Regions from separate parts of the Allocoprobacillus halotolerans genome, predicted to be linked through region 2. Evidence: riboswitches for the same ligand, from Rfam matches in the RefSeq annotation. Region 2 holds a riboswitch; the other holds the start of a gene.
What was found. A riboswitch is a leader RNA that binds a small molecule or an ion and turns the genes downstream of it on or off. The one in region 2 is predicted to bind lysine.

Region 1 (11,218 bases), 710 kb from region 2:
CATTATGATATAATAGTGCTATAATAAACAAACAAGGGAAGGGGGATAAGATGATGAGTAAAAGTTATGAAATTGATATGTGTCATGGGCCATTATTAAAACAAATTATTGTTTTTTCAGTACCTTTAATGTTATCGGGGATATTACAGTTATTATTTAATGCTGCGGATATTATTGTTGTGGGAAGATTTACCGGAAGTGAAGCTTTAGCAGCAGTAGGTTCAACAAGTTCTTTGATTAACTTATTGGTTAATTTATTTATAGGAATATCAGTAGGAGCGAATGTTTTATTTGGAAGATTTTGTGGTGCACATGATGAAGAAAATGCATCAGAAACTGTTCACACAGCTATTTGTACAGCCATTTATGGTGGTATTTTTATGATATTTGTAGGTAATATTTTAGCTGGTCCTTTATTACAACTTATGGGAACACCAGCTGATGTGATTGATTTGTCAACATTGTATATGCGTATTTATTTTATAGGTATGCCTGGTTTTATGATTTATAATTTTGGAGCTGCTTTATTAAGAACAGTTGGAGATACTAAAAGACCTCTTTATTATTTAACTTTTGCAGGTATTATTAATGTTATTTTTAATTTGATATTTGTTATTGTATTTCATTTAGGTGTTGCTGGAGTGGCTATTTCTACAATGATGTCAGAATGTATATCAGCCATTCTTGTTTTAAGATGCTTAATTCATGCTGAGGGAGTTTTAAAACTATCAAAAGATCAATTACATTTTCATAAAGATAAATTGATAAAAATGTTGAAAATTGGATTGCCTGCAGGATTACAGGGGATGGTTTTTAATATTTCTAATGTTTTAATACAATCATCAGTCAATTCTTTTGGATCTATTATTGTGGCAGGAAATACTTCTGCAGGTAATATTGAAGGATTTGTTTATACAGCGATGAATTCTATTTATCAAACATCTTTAAGTTTTACAAGTCAAAATATGGGAGCAAGAAATTATCAAAGAGTTAATCAAATTCTTGTCAGATGTCTAGCTGTTGTTACAATTATTGGATTTGTTTTAGGATTTGGTGCTTATTTATTAGGAGATGTTTTGCTTGCTATTTATTCAACAGATCCACAAGTTATAACATCAGGAATGGTTCGTTTAAGTCTTGTCAGTACAACGTATTTTCTATGTGGAATCATGGATGTCATTGTAGGAAGTTTAAGAGGAATGGGTTATTCAATTATGCCAATGCTTGTATCTTTAACAGGAGCTTGTTTATTTAGAATTATATGGATATTTACAATCTTCCAGATACATCATACACTCTTTATTCTTTATATCTCTTATCCAATATCTTGGTTACTCACACTAAGTGTTCATTTGATTTGTTATTTGAAAGTTCGTAAATATGCATTTGTATAAAATCAGCTTAAAGCTGATTTTTTAGTTTATATAGGAAAGTTATTAGTTAAAATATTTAAATTTAAAAAAATATGAAAAAGTTGGAAATAAAAAAGAAAAATAGAAAAAAATTGCGTATATAAATAATAGGAGGGTTCTTATTAAAATGATGTATGTTTACAATAAGCAAATATTATTGTATAATGTCTATGAACCCTCCTGGAATATATTGAAAGGAGGTCATTATGAAAGATTTGAAAGTTGATGATGTCATTAGAGATTTCTTCAGAAATCCTGAACACTTTGCTGATATGATGAACGCTATTCTCTATGGCGGTCAAGATGTCATTAAGCCTGATGAACTTCAAAGAATGGATACAAGTGAAATCTTTGTAGGCAATTATATTTCCAGGGAAAGAAGACGTGATGTCATCATGTTGTGGAAAGGAAAGGATTCACAGGCTATCTTGGCATTGGAAGCACAGGATCAGGTTGATTTTACAATGGTGTCAAGAACACTTCTCTATGATGCATTAACCTACAACATGCAGGATAAGGAGTACAAGAGCTACAAGATCATGCCAGTTGTCAGCCTCGTATTGTTTCATGGCGAAGGAAGATGGACAGCAGCCACGTCACTGGTAGAAAGAATGGATATTCCTGAAAGCTTGAAGGGGATGCCAAATGACTGGAAGATGAAGATTGTAGACATCAAGGATTTGGACTATCACCTACTCAAAAATGAGGATAATCGCAATATCGTCAAAACAGTTAATCAGATATGGAGAAAAGAGAAAGAAGATTTCAAAGGGATGGAAGTCTCAAAGACAGCCGCAAGGGTGATAGCGATACTTACGGAAAGATATGATATTTTAGAACAAGTGAAAGGAGAAGAAGAGACTATGGCAATGTGGTCATTTTGGAAAGACATTGAGCAGGAAGGAAAAAAGAAGGTAAAATGCAAATACTAATGGCTCAACTTAAAAAAATATTAGGAAAACTCACACCTGAATTGACATTGAGAATTGAATTAAGTAATGAAGAAGAGTTAAACAATCTTGCATTACATATAACAGATATACATAGTGAAAAAGATGTGTTGAAGTATATCTAAATATACATGAGAATTATATTAAGTGGAGAAAATAAAGAATTTCGTCAATTATGATGAAGTTCTTTATTTTTACATATATATTTATTGACATATTTTTTAAGATATTTCATAAAAGTTTTGCATAAAAAAATAGAAGCTTTTCAACTTCTATTTCTTTAAAGCTGTTCCAAAATGTAAAGCAATATAGGCTAATTCATGTTCATTAAATTTTTGATGATAATGTTGTTCAACAATTTCATTAAAAATCTCAGCACATTTATATTCTAATTGGAATTGAGCCTGAATCTTATCTTTTAATGGATTGTCAGTTAATTGATGATTGTTTTGTAAACGATCTAAAGCAGGATAAAAATGTAAAGTCATTCCTGTATAGAACTCTTTATTTTTTCTTAAATCTAACTGAAGATCATTTTGAATGCGATTAATTGTTTCATTAATGATTTCTTCTGTATCATCATCATATAAATCAAATTCACAGTTAAAATCAATATCTAAAAGATTGATGTTTGCTAAATACATAGTTACATATTGCACTTGATTTTCATCAATCTCAATATGGAAATAATCATTTAATTGTTCAATGATTTGCTTAGAAATTTGATAATATTCATGATTCTTTAAATGATTGATTTGACTTTCACTTGTTGGAATATAAGTTCCACTCATTTCTCTAGAAAGACATAAAGAGAGATGAATAATTAAGTTATCAAAAGAAATCTCAGTCATTTCAATTTGATTGTCTTGAATAACTTTTTTTACAATGTTTTCAATGATTTCTTTTCTGTTTTCATATTGACTATCTAATTCTATAACCATAATCCTTACCTCGCTTTTCATATGATATATTATTTGAATTCAAAAGTCTACTATAAAAAATTTTTTCTCAAAATGAAACATGTACTTCAACGTATTCACATTGTGTCATTAATCGTAGCGGAAATCCCCATGACCCATAACCACTAGAAACAATCAAAGATTTGTTGTTTTTTATAAGTACGCCGTAGTCATTATCATAAATCAAACCAGTAATCAAAGAACCAGGAAAAACTTGACCAGCATGAGTATGACCTGAAAGCTGTATATCAGCAAATTTAAGGTTTTCTTCGTATCGTAAAGGATTATGATCTAAGACAATGGTTGGTAAAGACATATCCATATTTTGACAGATTGTTTCTATGGAAGTAGAAGTGCGTAGACTGACATCTTCTCGTCCTATTATATTAAAAAGACCATCAATACATACAAAATTTTCATTTAAATATGTGATTTGATATTTTTGATAAAGTTCTTGAGTAGATATTGATACATATCTTTCATGATTACCATCTATCGCAAAGATACCATATTGACTATGAATAGTTGATAGAATTTGCAAAGTTTGTTCAATATCATTCATTGAAGAAGATTCATCAAAAATATCACCACCTAAACATATGAGATCATAGTCTTTTTGATTTAATGTTTTGACAAGATTTTGAATATCTTGTGGTGTTGTTCCACTGCTTATATGAATATCACTGATAAAAGCAAGTTTTAAAGATTTTAATGTTGTATCTTTTTCAATAGAAATTTGATAATGAGTGACTTGTCTATCAAAATGAGAATAATAACCAATACCTGTAACCAATAGTGAAATTAATACAAATATAGGCATTATTGATTTTTGAAAAGCATGATGAAAGTAATGACACCATAAACGATAAATGAGTATACATAAACAAAATAGAAAACAAGATAGAATATAAAAACTAACAGTATAAAACCATAAATCAAAAGATGGTTTTAAAAAGATTTTTATAAGAAGTGTTAATATAGATACAATTGTTAATGTATAGAGAATATAACGCGAACTTTTTTTCATATGTTTAAATATACGAAGAAAATAGTAAAAAGGTGCTATAATAAGAAAGAGAGATAAAATTGTATAAAATAGAATCATCATAATCAGGACCTCTTTTCTTTTTTTACAAGTATAACATAATTGAATAAAAAATAATTTGAGTTTCGGTAAAAAAATAAAAAACAGGTAAAAAGTTATTCACAAATTGCCTGTTTTGCTTTATTTATAAGGAAAATCAGCCTCTAAAATGTTATAATAATTTTATCTCAATAAACAAAATTTAGGAGGGATTTTCCATGAGTTATTTTACCACAGATCTATATGAAACGAAAAGAGAAATTGTCAATTTTTCTAATAAATTATCAGACAGTCTTGATAAACCTGCTGCCAAGTTTGTCATGGACATGATGTTTGGTCTTGCAAGAAGTCAAAGTGTTCTACTTAGCGATATTGCCAGAGCTCTTGATGAAAATATCAAGCTCAATTATACAATTGACAGATTATCCAATCATTTGGCTCAATTTGATGATGAAGCAATGAACCAAATGAAATCCAATTATAATGATATGGTTATCAAGCATCTTAGCGAAGACAGGATCATTTTACTTGATAACAGTGAAATCATCAAAAAATATGGAAGAAAATTTGAAGATCTTTGTATGGTCAGGGATGCTTCCTCACTTAAGGATGACATTTATCCTGGATACCATGTATGTGAGGCAACTGCCCTCACACAGGATCAACATCATCCAATATCTTTGTATAGCCATATCTATTCAACTGAAAGTGAAGGATTCAAGTCAATGAACGATGAAACAATAAAGAGCATAAAATATGTCAAATCTCTCATTCCTGAAAGATGTACATTTGTATGTGACAGAGGATATGATGCCAATGTATTTTATGATTACTTCATAGATGAAAATCATAATGCAGATGATTTCATCATCAGACTCAAAGAAAATAGAACATTATTGTTTAAAGGGAAGCCAAAGAAAGTAGGAGAAATCGCCAAAAGAAGAAAAGGCAAGATTAAGATGAACATGTATTTTTCTAAGGAAGACAGTGAAGTCTATGTATCACATACGAGAGTGGAACTGCCATCACAAAAGGGAAGGATATTAAATCTAGTCATTGTGTATGGATTAAGTGAAGAAAAACCGATGATGCTTTTAACGAATAGAGAGATCAGGAATAAAAGAGATGTGCATAAGATAGTGAGGGCATATATGTCAAGGTGGCGAATCGAGGAGAAATTCAGATTCAAAAAGAATCAGTATGGTTTTGAAAATATAAGAGTAAGGACAATGAAATCAATAAATGTATTGAATACGATATTGATGATGCATATAGGGCATATAACACTGTTGGCAGAGAAAGTAGACAAGAAATTACTAGTCATAAAGATGATAGAGAGAAGCAAATCGCTTAAAGGAAAGAGATATTACTGGTGCTATCAGATCAGTAAAGGGATACAGGAAATATTAAAATATGCACAAAAGGGAATCAAGGAGTTTCAAAATATAAGAGAGAAGCAGGAATACAGGCAGCTGCAACTGAAACTATAAAATGAACATATAGTAAATAATAAAAAAGGTCATGAAAATGACACTTTTTCAGCTACAATAAAAAGAGAATAAAAACAAAAAAGATGATATAGATAAGAAAACAAGGGTTATGACAATAAACAACAAGACATACCCTTCAAAAAAGAATGCAAAAAACCGAAAGTCAAAAAAATAAAGGTTGCTTTCAAAGAGCTCATATGATAGTATAAAAAAAGATAGAGGTGCAAGAGTTAAGAGTTCTTTTATATCAATAGGTGCAACTAAAAAGAAGGAGGAACGATTGCCGAAGGGATAATTATTTGCATGTGATTATTGCCTGGGGGTATAGAGAATATCTATATCACTGTCACTTTAGGATAAAGTGGTGTGCTATTGCTTAATAAAATAATCTTTATTATTGCAATGGGACCATTGCAATTTTTTATTAACAAAGAAGGTGAAAATAATGAAATTGATTGAATCTGATCGTCATATTATCCAAGTCAAATTGATGAATGTAGAAAAGAACTCATTATTTGTAGGTGATATTTTTCAAACAATTTCTTCAAAGAATGTCAATATTGATATGATTTCAGAAGTGCTTTTAGAAGATGAAATGCGTATTGATTTTACATGTAGTCAAGATGACCAAAAGAATTTAGATGAGGCTTTGTCAATAGTAAGAACAAAGCATCCCCATATACAAATTTATCAAAATAGACAAGTCGCAAAAATTAAACTTGAAAGTGATGCAATGAAAGATGAAGTGGGTGTTGCGGCAATCTTTTTTACAGTGTTAGGTAAACATCAAATACCATTACTTCAAGTTACAACATCAGAAGTATCTATTTCTTGTGTTATTCCATTGGAATATATTGATTTAGCGATGTCAGAAATTAAGAAAGAATATAAATAGGAGGAAAGTTATGGAACCAATTTTTGAAGGAAGTGCAGTTGCATTAGTATTACCCATGTTAGATGATGGTAGTATTGATTATGAAGGATTTAAAAGACAAGTTCAAAGAATGATTGATGGAGGTGTACAGGCTCTTTTAGTGAATGGAACAACAGGAGAAACACCAACTATTCATATTAACGAAGAATTTGAATTAACAAAGATTGTGATGGAAATGGCAAAAGGAACAGGTGTCAAAGTGATTGCAGGGGCCGGATCAAATGATACAGAAACAGCATTAAAGAAAGCCAAGTTTGCTAAAGAAGTAGGAGCTGATGCGATTTTAGTCGTAACGCCATATTATAATAAAACAAGTCAAAGAGGTTTAATTGATCATTATACTTATATTGCAGATCAAGTCGATATTCCAATGATTATTTATAATGTACCAGGACGTACAGGAATGAATATTACAGTTGATACAGTTGTTGAACTTGCGAAACATAAGAATATTAAAGCAATGAAAGATGCAACTGATAATATTGCTTATGCAATGGATGTTTTAACACAAACAAGAGATTTAGATTTTGATATGTATAGTGGTTGTGATGATAATATTTTACCGTTTATGGCTGCAGGTGGAAAAGGTGTGATTTCTGTATTATCTAATCTTTATCCAAGAGAAACAGAAAAATTTGCTCAAGCGATTTTACATGGTGATATGGATTTAGCGAAACAAATGGCATATGATTTGAATGATGTCAGCAAGTATTTGTTTGTTGATGTCAATCCAATCATGCCTAAAGCTGCATTAAAGAAAATGGGTGTTTGTGGTGAAATGGTGAGACGTCCATTGATTCCAACGACTGAAGCCAATAAGAAGTTATTATTTGATGCAATGGAAAGATTTGAAAAGAAGGGTTATTAAGATGAATGTATTAGTTTATGGTTTTGGCTTAATGGGTAAAAAAGTTGCACAAGCAGTAAGAGAAAATGAACACATGAATTTAGTAGGTGTTGTTTCTCCTCTCTTTGATGCGAAAATTGACGAAAAGATGTATACATCTTTAAATGAAGTTGATGAATCAGTTGATGCAATCATTGATTTTTCACATCCTGATAATTTAAGTGATATTTTAAAATTTGGTGTTAAAAATCATTGTGCTTTGGTTCTTGCGACAACAGGATATTCACAACAACAAATCTTACATATTGAAGAAGCATCTTCACAAATTCCAATCTTTCAGTCATATAACACATCTTTTGGGGTATCTATGTTGACAAAGATTGTGAAAGAAGTTGCTAAAGAATTTTATGAAAATGGATATGATATTGAAATTATTGAAAAACATCATAATCAAAAGATTGATGCGCCTAGTGGAACGGCAAAACTTTTATATGATGTGATTCATGAGGATATTGAAGAAACAGAAGAAGTTTATGACCGATCAACAGTTCATCATAAGCGTGAAAAGAATGAAGTTGGGATTCAATCAGTCCGTGCTGGAACGATTTTTGGTGAACATAGTGTTATATTTGCGGGACATGATGAAATTATTGAAGTGAAACATACAGCTTTATCGAAAGAAGTTTTTGTACAAGGGGCTATTTCAGCATGTTTAAAGATTGCTGATAAAGAAAATGGATTATTTAGTTTAAAGAATTTATATTAAAGGGGAATAAAAATGGTTTTACAAACACAATTTGCTCAAATAAGAGATCGTAGTTTATACATAGATGATGTTAATGCTATGGATTTAGTCAAAAAATATGGAACACCACTTTATGTCATGAGTGAAGGACATATTCGTCATCAATTTGAAGAATTAAAAACAAAATTTTTAGATAAATACAATCATGTCTTACCATTATTTGCATCTAAATCTTTTAGCTGTTTAGAAATCTATCGTATTGCTAGTGAATATGGAATTGGCATTGATTGTGTCAGTGCTGGAGAAATTTCAATTGCTTTAAAAGCTGGATTTGATCCACATAAAATTTATTTCCACGGAAATAATAAACTTCCATCTGAAATAGATTATGCGATTGCTCATGATGTTGATCATTTTGTGATTGATAACTTTTATGAAATTGAACTTGTTGAAAAGATAGCAAGTCAATATGATAAAACAATTTATGCAACAGTGAGAGTTGTACCAGAAATTAAGGCTGGGGGACATGGTTATATTCAAACGGGACATAAAGATACAAAGTTTGGATTTAGCGCAAGAAATGGTATTTATTTAAAGGCTATTCAACAGATTGTTGACTCAACACATATTGAATTTGAAGGTATTCATTGTCATATTGGTTCACAGGTTTTTGATTTATATGCTTACATTAGTGCTATGCATAGATTTGTGCGCTTTGCATATGAAATTTATGATCAATTAGGTGTTATGGTCAAAGCGATTAATGCTGGTGGTGGATATGGAATTGCTTATACAAAAAAAGATGAACCATTGGAATTTGAGACCATTACTTCAGAAATCATGAATATCATCAAAGATGGTTATGATCGTCGTGGTTGGGATATGCCACAAGTTTTGGTAGAACCAGGTAGATATGTGGTAGGAAATGCTGGTATTACATTATATACGGTCGGTTCAGTAAAAGACATTCCAGATGTGCGTACTTATATGAGTGTTGATGGTGGTATGACTGATAATATCAGAACAGCTTTATATGATGCCCAATATGATGGTATTATTGTCAATAAGGCATATGAACGTCGTGACACGAAAGTGACTGTGGCAGGAAAAATTTGCGAATCAGCAGATGTTGTTGTAAAAGAAATCATGTTGCCATATCCTGAACCTGGCGATATATTTGCACAATTTTCAACAGGTGCTTATCATTATTCGATGTCATCTAATTATAATCAAATCCCTAAACCAGCTGTTGTATTTACGTATAAGGGAAAAAGTAAATTAGTGATTAAAAGACAAACATTTGATGATTTGATTGCTTTTGATGTTCAAGAAGATTATCAATAAATAGAGGAAGTATTTTGACTTATGTTAAGATACTTCTTTTTTAGTAAAGTTTATTGGATACCAGGATTTTTAGTTAAAATCAGCTATAATTGAACGATTTATTATCCTGAGGGTGTGGTAGATAATATTTACGATTCTACTGTATAGTGAGGAAGTGATAACGAAATCTATATTTATAGATGGATCTGCTTTTCATTGTATGAACCACGGGCTAAAGAACAAATATGGAAGAACGTGATTTTTCTGAAATGGAGAAATCTCCAGTCTAATAAAAAGAGAGCACACAGAGATGTGCTCTTTATTGTTTTAGGAGGAAATTATGGATGCAAAAAAATTTGATAAATAAAAAGATATAGTTTATGACTCTAAATGACAATATTTAATACTACATTAAGATATAATAAAAAAGGTAAGATATTATAAAGTGCAAAAAATCACAGAAATTAAAAAGTTTTTGCTATAAAGTGCAAAGACTTTGTAAAAAAGTAAAGTTTTTGCTATAATGAAGTCAAAGGAGGGAGTTCAATGAAAAAATATGATTTAAAAATTAGAGATTTGTATCTAGATAAAATAAAAGCATTTCAAGACACAGAACCTGTAAAAGTTGTGACTGGAATACGTCGTAGTGGGAAATCGAGTCTACTTAAATTAATGGTCAATCATTTATTAGAATCTGGTATTAGTGAAGAACAGATTATAGAAATGAATTTTGAATCATATGTATATAGAAAAATGACAGCGGATGATTTTTATCATCATGTATCACAGTTGATTATACCGGATAAAAAAATGTATCTCTTTTTTGATGAACTCCAAAGAATTACTGGTTGGGAAGACGTTGTGAATTCCTTTCGTGTTGATTTTAACTGCGATATTTATATAACAGGTTCAAATGCCTATTTACTATCTTCTCAATATTCAACATACTTATCAGGAAGATTTGTAGAAATTAAAATATTACCACTCTCTTTTCAAGAATTTATTGATTTTCATGGTTTTACAATAAAAGAAGTCGTCAATGCATTGGGCAATAAAAAGAAATATGTTTATGACTCAAAAGATGAACGATATCAATTAAAAGAACTTTTTCAAGCTTATATGCGATATGGTGGTATGCCAGGAATTGCAGATGTTGGATTAGAACAAGAAAAAGTTTTGACCCTTTTAGATGGTATTTACTCAACGGTTATTGTAAGAGATATTTTAGAAAGAGAAACTTTAAAAAGTCAAAGAAAAATAACAGATTCAGTTTTGCTTAGAAAGATTGTTATGTTTCTTGCAGATAATATTGGAAGTAATATATCTATTTCAAAGATTGGAAATGTACTTGTTAATGAAGGACTATTGGATGATGGAAGAAAGACTAAACCAAGTAGCCACACTGTTCAAGCCTATGTTAATGCTTTATTGGAATCTTATTTTTTCTATGAAATCAAAAGATTTGATATTAAAG
Region 2 (11,218 bases):
ATTCTTTTTTCAAATACAAATCCCATTGTTTTCATATCTTCATCAGTTAAATCAGTATAATATTTTTGGGTAATGGGATCAATTGTGATTGTATCTAAGGGATTTCCTCTATGAGGATGCTTGAATATTTTTGATGTCAGAATAAAAGCATCTTCTTTGATTTCAATTGTATTTAATCCTTTTTCACTCATAAGAGCCAAACCGGTAATATAATAACCAATTGTTTGTCCACCAATAGATTCAATAAGATGAGTATAATATTCAATCATTTCATCAACAGATAATTCTTGACCATTAACACGTCTAACAAATAATCCTGGTTGTTTGTCTTCCGGTATATTTTCAATATATAATCCTGAATCAGCACCAATTGTAGGAATATGTGTATATTCAAAATATGCCTGTGCTTTTTTGATTGCATTTTCAATTGCACTCTGACCATCTTCTACGATTTCTAATTGAATTCCTAAATCTTTCGGTGTCACAATTTCTATTGGTAAACCTTCTAATCTCCTTTTCATATTGTAGATTTTAGAATGATTGTGCGTTGCATATAATAATTTTATCTTCTTCATCTCCTGCCTTTTATTTTAGCACTTTCCTTTATTTATTAAAAGTCAGGAAATGAGAACATATCCGAAATCACGTTTTTACATTTTTAAATACATATATAATGATAGTAACTTTAACAAAACAATTGACTTATCTTTTGATTAATAGTATTTTTTTGTAGAAAAAGAGTATACTCTTATAGGTATGTTTTCTTGCCTCTTGTGGCGAGATGTGCAGATTGATGCGGAGCCATGTCCCTTTCTTTGTTATTTTATTAAAAAAGATTGAATTTTATAAGAATAAAAAACTCTAAAACCTATATAAAAAATGGCTTTAGAGTATCTTTTAAATGGAGCGGGTGATGGGAATCGAACCCACGTAGTCAGCTTGGAAGGCTGAAGTTCTACCATTGAACTACACCGCAGATGGTGCGGATGACAGGACTTGAACCTGCACGCCGAAGCACTAGATCCTAAGTCTAGCGTGTCTGCCAGTTTCACCACATCCGCATGTAAATGGTGACCGCAGGCGACTCGAACGCCTGACCCTCTGATTAAAAGTCAGATGCTCTACCTACTGAGCTAGCGGGTCATAAATATGGTGCCGGCTAAAGGACTTGAACCCTCAACCTACTGATTACAAGTCAGTTGCTCTACCAATTGAGCTAAGCCGGCATAAAAAATGGTGGAGGTTAACGGGCTCGAACCGCTGACCCTCTGCTTGTAAGGCAGATGCTCTCCCAACTGAGCTAAACCTCCATATGGTGACCTGTACGGGATTCGAACCCGTGAATGCATGCGTGAAAGGCATGTGAGTTAACCGTTTCTCCAACAGGCCACAAAAATGGCGCTTGAAGTAGGACTCGAACCTACGACCGATCGGTTAACAGCCGATTGCTCTACCAACTGAGCTATTCAAGCATATTTCATATTGCTCAAATATATTATCATATCATATCTCTGAATGCAAGTCTTTTTTTAAAAAAATAGAAGTCTTTGCGACTTCTATAAAAACTCTCCATTTTTACCCCAATTTTCAAATTCTTCAATAGAGAGATATTGTTGTTGAACAGGTATTTTTGTAATACGTTCTACTTCTTTTAATAATTTTTCAGCAAATTCTTTTTTATATGCATATTCTGTTGTATGAAAAAGCTGACATGATATTTTCATACAATCCATTTCCTGTCCTCTAAAATACATCACTTGGTTATCTTCTATATGAATCATCAAATTTTCTTCCTTTTTTTGAGGTAAGATAGAAATGAGTTCTCCAGCACTTTCTTTCAATGCTTTTTCTTGATTTAATGTTAGTGTTTTTGTTGTTGTAAATGTTATATACGGCATACAATTTTCCTCCCATTTATCAATTATATATGAATCAACTTAAAAATTATGACGAAATTTTTGACATTTCATAAGTTAATTCACCCAATATTTGAACACCTTCAATAATCTTTTCATCAGTTGGTGTCGAATAATTCATTCTAAAGCTATGACACTCTTTTGAATCATCATCTAAAAAGGCATTACCTGGTACAACAGCCACATTTTTTTCTAATGCTTTTTTGACAAATGTCAACATATCAATGCTTTCTGGTAAAGTAACCCAAATAAACATTCCTCCTGTTGGAATCGTATATTGAATTGAAGGATGGAAATGTTTCTTCATTTCATCTACCATTAAGTGACATTTCTTTTTATAAATCATTGAAATCCTATCAATATGAGCATCCATATCATAATCATGAAGATAACGAGCCATGACCTTTTGTGCCCAAAGATTTGAATGAACATCACTAGCTTGTTTAGCAACCGTCATTTTTTGAATAATCGCTTGTGGTGCTATACAACAGGCAATACGCATACCCGGAGCAATAATCTTAGAAAGACTGGCTGCATAAATGACCAAACTATCTTCATCCATTGATTTTATAGATGGCACAGCTTCTCCAGCAAATCTTAAATCCCCATAAGGATTATCTTCTAAAATCAAAACACCATATTCTTTCGCAAGTGCTAACACTTCTTTTCTGACTTCTAATGACATTGTCATTCCTGTTGGATTTTGAAAATTAGGTATCAAATACATAAATTTAGGTCTTGGTTCCATTGATAAAGCTTGTTTTAAGTCTTCTAAATCCAATTGTCCATCTTTATATTCAATACCTCTTAAAACAGCTCCTAATGATTTAAAAGCATTTAAAGCTCCTAAAAAACTTGGATTTTCACAAATCACAACATCACCTTCATTACATAAGGTTTTCGCTGCAAATTCCATAATCTGTTGTGAACCAGAAGTAATAATCATTTGGTCCCCATCTTTTGTCACTTGTTCATAACGATTAAAAAACTTCGTTGCCTCTCTAAGTAATTCCTGATCACCCTCAGTAATTCCATACTGTAAAATACTGATGGGTTCATTTTTTAATAAATCAGCTGATATTTTTTCAATTTCTTTAACTGGAAATGCCTCTGCTGAAGGATTTCCACCAGCAAAACTAATCATATTGGGATCAGCCGTTGCCTTTAATATTTCCCTAATCGCAGATGCTTTGACATTTGACATACGTTTTGCAAATTGATATTCCATCATAAAACCCCCTTATCATATGTTTTATTATAAACCAATTTTGTGATAATAACTAGATATTTATGAAAACAAGATATATAATAGAGATAGAGATAGGTGGTGATAATTATGCAAGTGATTGTAGTTGTTTTAAATAAACTTGATTGCTTAGATGATTTACTTGCAAATTTAAAAAGAGCAGGTGTGCGTGGGGGAACAATTATCGAATCGACTGGAATGATTAAAAGCATAGATGATTCTGATGAAAGTTACTTACTTGGTTCATTGCGTTTATTCTTAGAAAATCCTCGTCCTGAAAGTAAAACAATTTTCTTTATTGTTGATGATGGTCAAGTAGATTTAGTAAGAAAGACAGTGGATGATTCAGTGGGTGGTATTGATAATCCAAATACAGGTATTGTTTTTGGACTTCCATTGACATTTGCAGATGGTTTGATGAAAAAATAAAGCTTCGACTTTATTTTTTCTTAGCCGAAACTTTGCATCATAATAAAGATTTAATTCTTGACAGACTCTTTGATTCAAATCTATCAAGCGTTGATAATAATAAGCATAATCCTGAGACAAATCACACATGGCAGGTAATAAAATATCATAATAGCCACTATTTCTTAATCTTATTTTCATTTTTCTTTGGGGATAGGATAATATGCGATACCACCATTTCTGTTGTAATTGATAGTTTTGTAAACATAACTGTTTCATTTTATCAGAAACATCCTCTTGTTCTAATAATTGATTCTTATAAAGATTAACATCATGCCATCCTTGTTTAAGCTGTTGTGTATTGGTTTTTGATAAAAAGAAAAGAATGCGATAGAAAAAAGGTATCTTTATTTCAAAATGATTCCAGAAATCAAGAATACGTAAATAAGCTTCCTGTTGTTTTGATGTTTGAATTGTCACATGGAGGTAGCTTTCAAAATGTTCATAAAACATTTCAAAAAATGGTTGAGGAATACTATCTTTCATGACTTGATAAATATCAGTTATACATCCTGTATATTCTTGCTGATTGTTTTCAATATAGTTATACATCTGTTTTAAATTCTCTTGCATATAAGTCATTTGTTTTTGTCTTTGTTGATATATTTTTGTAAGTCGTCTTTTTTTGAATCTTCGTCTAAATCCAATAAATAACGAATATCCTCAATACTTATATCAAAGCTACGATACATCACAATTTCTTGAATCCTTTGAACATCTTTCTCACTAAATTCACGATAACCATTTTGATTTTTATGAGTCTTAATCAAATGTTGTTTTTCATAATAATAAATTGCTTTTTTTGTGATATGACAAGAATCACAAATTTCCTGTATCTTCATCTTCATCACCTCCATCATTATCATAAACTATCCTCTTAGGGCATAGTCAACAAAAAAAGTATCCCGAAAGATACTTTTTAATCATTTGTTTTTAAATAACGTTTTAAGAAAGTACGTGTACGCTCTTCTCTTGGATGTTCAAAAATATCTGTTGGTGTTCCTTCTTCTACAATCACACCCTGATCCATAAACACCACATGTGAAGACACATCTTTCGCAAATTCCATTTCATGTGTTACCACAATCATCGTTAAACCTTCATTCGCTAATTCTTTCATGATAGCTAAAACATCGCCAACCATTTCAGGATCCAATGCACTTGTCGGTTCATCAAACAAAAGGACTTCCGGACTCATGCATAAAGCTCTAGCAATCGCTACCCTTTGTTTTTGTCCTCCTGATAATTGCACACTGCTTTGATTTGCAAAACTTAACATCCCGACTTTTTCTAAATATTTCAAAGCCATTTGCTTGGCTTCTTCTTTACTACGTTTTAAAACTTTCATCTGTCCAATCATACAGTTTTCTAAAACTGTTAAGTTATTAAACAAATAAAACCCTTGAAATACCATTCCCACACGAGAACGATATTGATTGACATGAAAACCACGCCCTAAAATATCTTCTCCATGAAACAAGATATGTCCATCATCTAATCTTTCTAATAAATTGATACAACGTAATAATGTTGATTTCCCACTACCACTTGAACCAATAATTGTAACAACTTCACCTTTATGAATATCAAAATTAATATCATGCAAAACTTCTAAATGTTTAAAACTTTTCTTTAAATGCTGTACTTGAATAATTGCTTCCATATAATCTCCTAACTACAAAAATCCTTTGTTTGTTTCACTGTATTCATTCTTTTTTCAATATAATTCAAAATAAAGGTGCTGATTGTTGTTAAAAAGAGATAAATGATTGCTGATACCAAAAATGTTTCAATATATTTATAATTTGATCCAGCAACTGAAGTTGTCTGAAAATATAATTCTGTTACAGAAATAACATTCAACATAGAACTATCTTTAATATTGACAATCAACTGATTTCCAATTGATGGGAAAGTATTTTTAATTGCTTGTGGAAAAATAACAGAAACTAATGTTTGAGTTGTTGTCATACCAATACTTTTCGCAGCTTCTGTTTGTCCAACGTCCACAGATTGAATACCAGCACGAATAATCTCAGCCATATAAGCTCCAGTATTAATTGAGATAATAAATAAAGCAGCTGTCATTGAAGACCAATTAATCACTTGTCTTAATAAATGAAATATAAACATCGCCTGAACCATCATTGGTGTTCCTCTAAACACCCAAATATAAAAACCTGTTAATAATTTTCCAATACGTTTCAATACTTTGACAACGGTAGAATCATAGTCATTGATTTCAATAGCTCTCACTCCACCAGCAAGTAATCCAATCAAAAATCCACATACTGTTCCGACAATCGCAAACAGTAATGTTATCTGAACACCATAACTAAAGAGTGAAAAATTTCTTTGAAAGATCTCCCACGCTTTTGCAAAATCAATACGCATACATTATTCTCCTGCTGGCTGTCTTGTTACAGCATCACTCATTAATTGTTTTCTTTCATCTGTTGTAATCTTATCTAAAGAGGCTTGTACTTTTTTAAAGAATTCACTATCTCTTGTTCCTTCTTTTAAACCAATAGATACTGTTGTATCACATTCAAATCCTTTGCCTTCATCAAATTGAACAACTGTTAAATCATCATTAGCTGCTAAAACACCTTCAGCAACTGCCATTTCAGCTGTAATACCATCAACATCACCTTGTTGTAAAGCAACAACCATTTCTGGATAAGTTGCTTTTGGTGTCACATGGTTGACACCTTTGATTTGATCAATGACATCATCATAATTTGTCCCTTTTTGTCCAACAACATTCTTTCCACTAAATTGTTGAATATCAGTAAATTTAGCTTCTTCACTATCTTTACGAACAATCATAATCATACCTTCACTATCATAATAAGGTTCTGTAAAATCAATACCTTCTTCTCTTGTTTCATCGGCTGTCATTCCCGCAATAATCGCATCAATTTCCCCTGATTCTAAGGCAACTGGTAGACCATCCCATGAAATCTTTTTAATGACAAGTTCCATTCCTAAATCATCAGCAATCTTTTTGGCAATCTGCACATCATATCCATCAGCATATCCAGCATTCCCTAAAGATACTGTCGTTTCACTTTCTTCACTAACTTGCCAGTTAAAAGGTGCATAACCACATTCCATTCCTACTACAAATTGTTCTTTTTCACTTGTTGCATTATTACTTCCACAACCAAATAAAAGTGAAGCCATCAAAGTAGCCATCATAACTTTTCCAAATTTTTTCATTTTTATTTCTCTCCTTTTTATTATCTAAAAATAAAAGTCGTGCTATTAACACGACTGAGTCATCATATTAATAGCGCCTCTCCATCATGATGGAGGAGTGTTATAAGTATTCCCTATAACCCCAAGATAACAATTTGCCAATAGTCATCTTTCGGCAATGATTACCTTTCCTATTTTTCTTCGTCTGCCAACTCCAAATAGTACTCTGATGCATTGCTGCCTCTAATTCTTTTATTTTCATGTCTTATGCTATATGTTTTTTAACATCTTGTCAACTTTTTTCACATCTTTTTTATAAAAAATTCCCATAAATCCATCATTTATGAAACACTGACCTGTTTTTCTTCGATAATTTCTTTTAAAGTCCGTAAACGTTCAATACTTTCTTTTGTAAAAATATCTTCTGGATCGGCTGATCCTTCATTGGCCAACATCACAAGTGAAATCCAAATCAATACATTATAAATATTAATTTTTTGATTTTCTTTAGAATTTTCTATACGTTCACGCGATAACCATTCAATTTCTTTTATATGATTTTCTACAAAATCATCTAATTCATTAATATAAGTATAACCCATATAATGAAATCTTTGGACTAATCGTGATTGTGAAATCAATTCTGAATCGCGTTCAAACTGAAATTGAAATTCCGTGTGTAACTTTTCTAAAATATTATTTATGCGTGGAGAAGTATTGACATATTGAGCTAATGAATTGGCATTAATATCGGTTTTTAAAACTTTTTCAATATGCACAATTCCTTTATTATATTCATCTACTTCTTTTGCAATCTGTACAAACTCTTCATCTAATAATTCTAATGATGCTGATAATCTTGTTAAACGACGGCGAATATCTTTAGGTATTTCATATTGTGATTTATAACCTAACCCATGTTCAATTTCTGCCCATGAATGTTGCAATGTTGTACGAATCTGTAATTCAAAAACAATATCTTTATAGGCTGAATATTCAATCAATTGACATCTTTCATCATTAAACTTAATCAATAAATGTAAAGAATTGTACCCAAAATCAATACGATCATCATAATTCTTCTTTCTTTTATCATTATATTCTACAATATCAAAATTATCTTTTACACACTCATAAATACGATCCACATCATTTTCAAATAAAGTAATAATACGACAAGCAACAACATCTGTAATTTGTGAAATATCACGATATTTATTTTTATATGTAATCTTTTTCATTAAAGCATCTTCACTTTTAATACGAATAGCCATATTAGAAATACGAAAATGGTGTGTTTCAATAATACGGGTAAAAATATCATCAATATCATGTTTCAAAGAACGATAAACATCCTGATTATCATGATATTGTTTAATAATTTTCTTTGCAGAGTTATGCATAAAATCACCTCATGTTTCAATTATATACGTCTTATATGAAATGTTCATGAACAAACACTTAAAGAAAAAAATGTGGACGAGTCCACATTTTAACTTTGATTCATATCACTGATTTTCTTGCCTTTTAAATGCACATAAACAATGCCAACAAGACCTACAATCAAAAAGGCAATCGATACAAGTTGAGCCATGCGAATAGGTCCAAACATTAAACTATCAGTACGCATGCCTTCAATAGGAAAACGAACCAAACCATAAAAGACAAAGTAACTAAAGAACTGAGTCCCTATATGTTTTTGAAATCTTCTCACCACAAAGATAATCAATAGAAAAGCAATCACATTTCCTAGTGATTCATATAAGAATGTTGGGTGGTGATAGGCACCATTGATATACATATTATCAATAATGAATTGTGGAAGATGTAGTGATTGTAAAAACTCTAAACTCACTTCTCCTCCAAAAGCTTCATGATTAAAGAAATTTCCCCATCTGCCAAATGCTTGGGCAATTAAAACACCAGGCATAATAGCATCACCTGCGACTAAGAAAGGAATATCATGCTTTTTAAAAAAGTAATAACTGTATATTAATCCGGAGAAAATTCCCCCTTGAATGGCTAAACCTCCATGCCAAATCGCAAAGATTTCCATTGGTGATGAGGCATATAATTCATCGAAGGTAAAGATGACGTACCAGATTCTAGCTCCCACAATACCAATTAACAGTAAAGCTAGAAAATAATCTGATAGGATTGTTGAAGAATATCCTAATTGTTTAAAACGATATTGTCCTAAAAAATATGCAATACAAGCCCCTGTGAGAATACAAACAGCATACCATTGAATATGAAGTGGTCCAATGGATACAAAAGTTGAAAAATCTTCAAAAATGTCATGATGATTTATTTTTAATATTGTCAAGAATACGATTGACAAATTCTTTACTTGAATCGAATCCTGAATCCTTTAATTGCATATTCATCACAGCTGCTTCAATGATTGCTGACATACTACGTCCTCCCGTCACTGGTACAACAATCTTAGGAATTTGGATGCCTAAAATATCTTCCATAACATCATCTTCTTCCATGCCTATTCTCGTATACTCACGTGATGGTAACCAACGTTCTAATTGAATAATTAAATCAACATTATCTTTTGGTAAAACAGATGCCACCCCAAACATTTTAGAGACATCAATAACCCCTATTCCTCGTATTTCTAATAAATTTCGTAAAACTTCTGGTGCACGTCCAACAATTCCTTGACCAATATGATAAAGTTCTACTGCATCATCAGCAATCAAGAAATGTCCACGTTTGATTAATTCTAAGGCTATCTCTGATTTTCCAATCCCACTATCACCACGAATAACAACACCCTTACCATAAATATTTAAGAAAACGCCATGCATTAACGTTTCTGCAGCTAACGCCTCATCTAGTGTTCCAGTTAAATCAATAGATACACGTCCGGTTGCCTGTGTTGTTTCAAAGATAGGAAAATTTCTTTTTATAGCGATATTCTTTAATATTTCTGGGCATTCATAACCCTTAGCAATAATAATACATGGTGTTTCATCATTCGCTAATTTAGAAAAACAAGCTAATTGTGATTCCTTACTCATTTCCTTAACGAATGATATTTCTTTTTCACCAAATAAAATAATTCTTCTAAAATCAGTATGTTTAAAAATCCGGCCAATTCAAAACCTGGACGATTCATTTCTGGCACAAAGACTTCTCTTTCTAATGCTGATTCATCGCCTGATATTTGATGATACAAAGTTGGTTTCAATAAATCTTTGATTTTGACTGACTTTCCCATGACTTTCCTCCTATTCCAAGACCATTTTCAAAAAACGTCCCGTGTGACTCTTTTGAGAAGCTGCGACTTTTTCTGGTGTTCCTGATACTACAATTGTACCACCATTATCGCCACCTTCCAATCCCAAATCAATAATATAATCAGCAACTTTTATGATATCTAAATTATGTTCAATAACAATCACTGTATCTCCTTGATCAACGATACGATTTAAAACTTCAATAAGACGGGCTACATCATGGCTATGTAATCCAGTCGTTGGCTCATCTAAAATATAAACCGTTTTTCCTGTTGCTTTCTTTTGTAATTCACTCGCAAGTTTAACACGTTGAGCTTCCCCACCAGATAAAGTTGTGGCACTCTGCCCTAATTTAATATATCCTAATCCAACATCATAAATCGTTTGAAGTTTAGAACGGATACGTGGTAAATTATCAAAGAAAGTTAATGAATCTTCAATTGTCATCTCTAAAACATCATAAATGGTTTTATCTTTATAAGTGACCTGCAATGTTTCTTCATTATAACGTTTTCCACCACATTCTTCACATGGTACATAAACATCTGGTAAAAAGTGCATACTAATACGTTTGACACCATCACCTTGACAAGCCTCACAACGTCCTCCTTTGACATTAAATGAAAAACGTCCTTTATCATATCCTCGCATCTTAGCTTCAGGTGTTTTCGCAAATAATTCACGAATATCATCAAAAACACCAGTATATGTCACAGGATTGGAACGAGGTGTACGTCCAATTGGATCTTGTGACACTTCAATTACTTTATCAACATTTTCTAATCCCAAAATTTCTCGATGACGTCCTGGCTTTTCTTTAGAGTGATAAAGTTTAGCACGCATAGATTTGCATAAAATTTCATTCACCAATGTTGACTTTCCACTTCCAGAAACACCAGTGACACAAACAAACTTGCCAAGTGGAAATTTAACATTAATATTTTTTAAGTTATTTTCCTTAGCACCTTTGACTTCAATAAACAAACCATTACCTTTACGACGTTTAGCTGGAACAGGTATCTTATATTCTCCTGATAGATATTTTCCGGTAATAGAATTTGGATGATGCATCACTTCTTCAGGTGTGCCAGCTGCTACCACTTCACCACCATGAACACCAGCACCTGGTCCAATAT

Region 1: it holds a riboswitch for lysine, as region 2 does, so the genes downstream of both, NMU03_RS06410 (ACT domain-containing protein) here and NMU03_RS02335 (transporter substrate-binding domain-containing protein) in region 2, are expected to answer to the same signal.

What each region holds. Positions count from the first base shown of each region.
Region 1 is NZ_CP101620.1:1,075,702-1,086,919, reverse strand. It holds gene NMU03_RS06440 (MATE family efflux transporter) at 54-1,394, shown strand; gene NMU03_RS06435 (Rpn family recombination-promoting nuclease/putative transposase) at 1,619-2,344, shown strand; gene NMU03_RS06430 (hypothetical protein) at 2,332-2,487, shown strand; gene NMU03_RS06425 (BglG family transcription antiterminator) at 2,635-3,303, opposite strand; gene NMU03_RS06420 (metallophosphoesterase) at 3,371-4,429, opposite strand; gene NMU03_RS06415 (transposase) at 4,624-5,895, shown strand; lysine riboswitch at 6,104-6,275, shown strand; gene NMU03_RS06410 (ACT domain-containing protein) at 6,341-6,790, shown strand; gene dapA (4-hydroxy-tetrahydrodipicolinate synthase) at 6,801-7,697, shown strand; gene dapB (4-hydroxy-tetrahydrodipicolinate reductase) at 7,699-8,442, shown strand; gene lysA (diaminopimelate decarboxylase) at 8,455-9,765, shown strand; gene NMU03_RS06390 (ATP-binding protein) at 10,291-11,218, shown strand, end outside.
Region 2 is NZ_CP101620.1:360,765-371,982, forward strand. It holds gene NMU03_RS02260 (non-canonical purine NTP pyrophosphatase) at 1-575, opposite strand, end outside; tRNA gene NMU03_RS02265 (tRNA-Gly) at 903-975, opposite strand; tRNA gene NMU03_RS02270 (tRNA-Leu) at 979-1,061, opposite strand; tRNA gene NMU03_RS02275 (tRNA-Lys) at 1,069-1,143, opposite strand; tRNA gene NMU03_RS02280 (tRNA-Thr) at 1,151-1,226, opposite strand; tRNA gene NMU03_RS02285 (tRNA-Val) at 1,235-1,310, opposite strand; tRNA gene NMU03_RS02290 (tRNA-Glu) at 1,314-1,389, opposite strand; tRNA gene NMU03_RS02295 (tRNA-Asn) at 1,397-1,472, opposite strand; gene NMU03_RS02300 (hypothetical protein) at 1,557-1,898, opposite strand; gene NMU03_RS02305 (aminotransferase-like domain-containing protein) at 1,945-3,144, opposite strand; gene NMU03_RS02310 (hypothetical protein) at 3,253-3,591, shown strand; gene NMU03_RS02315 (hypothetical protein) at 3,508-4,212, opposite strand; gene NMU03_RS02320 (MerR family transcriptional regulator) at 4,209-4,472, opposite strand; gene NMU03_RS02325 (amino acid ABC transporter ATP-binding protein) at 4,550-5,293, opposite strand; gene NMU03_RS02330 (amino acid ABC transporter permease) at 5,302-6,024, opposite strand; gene NMU03_RS02335 (transporter substrate-binding domain-containing protein) at 6,028-6,852, opposite strand; lysine riboswitch at 6,916-7,085, opposite strand; gene NMU03_RS02340 (GTP pyrophosphokinase) at 7,173-8,234, opposite strand; gene lgt (prolipoprotein diacylglyceryl transferase) at 8,324-9,166, opposite strand; partial or broken gene hprK (HPr(Ser) kinase/phosphatase) at 9,129-10,063, opposite strand; partial or broken gene uvrA (excinuclease ABC subunit UvrA) at 10,074-11,218, opposite strand, start outside.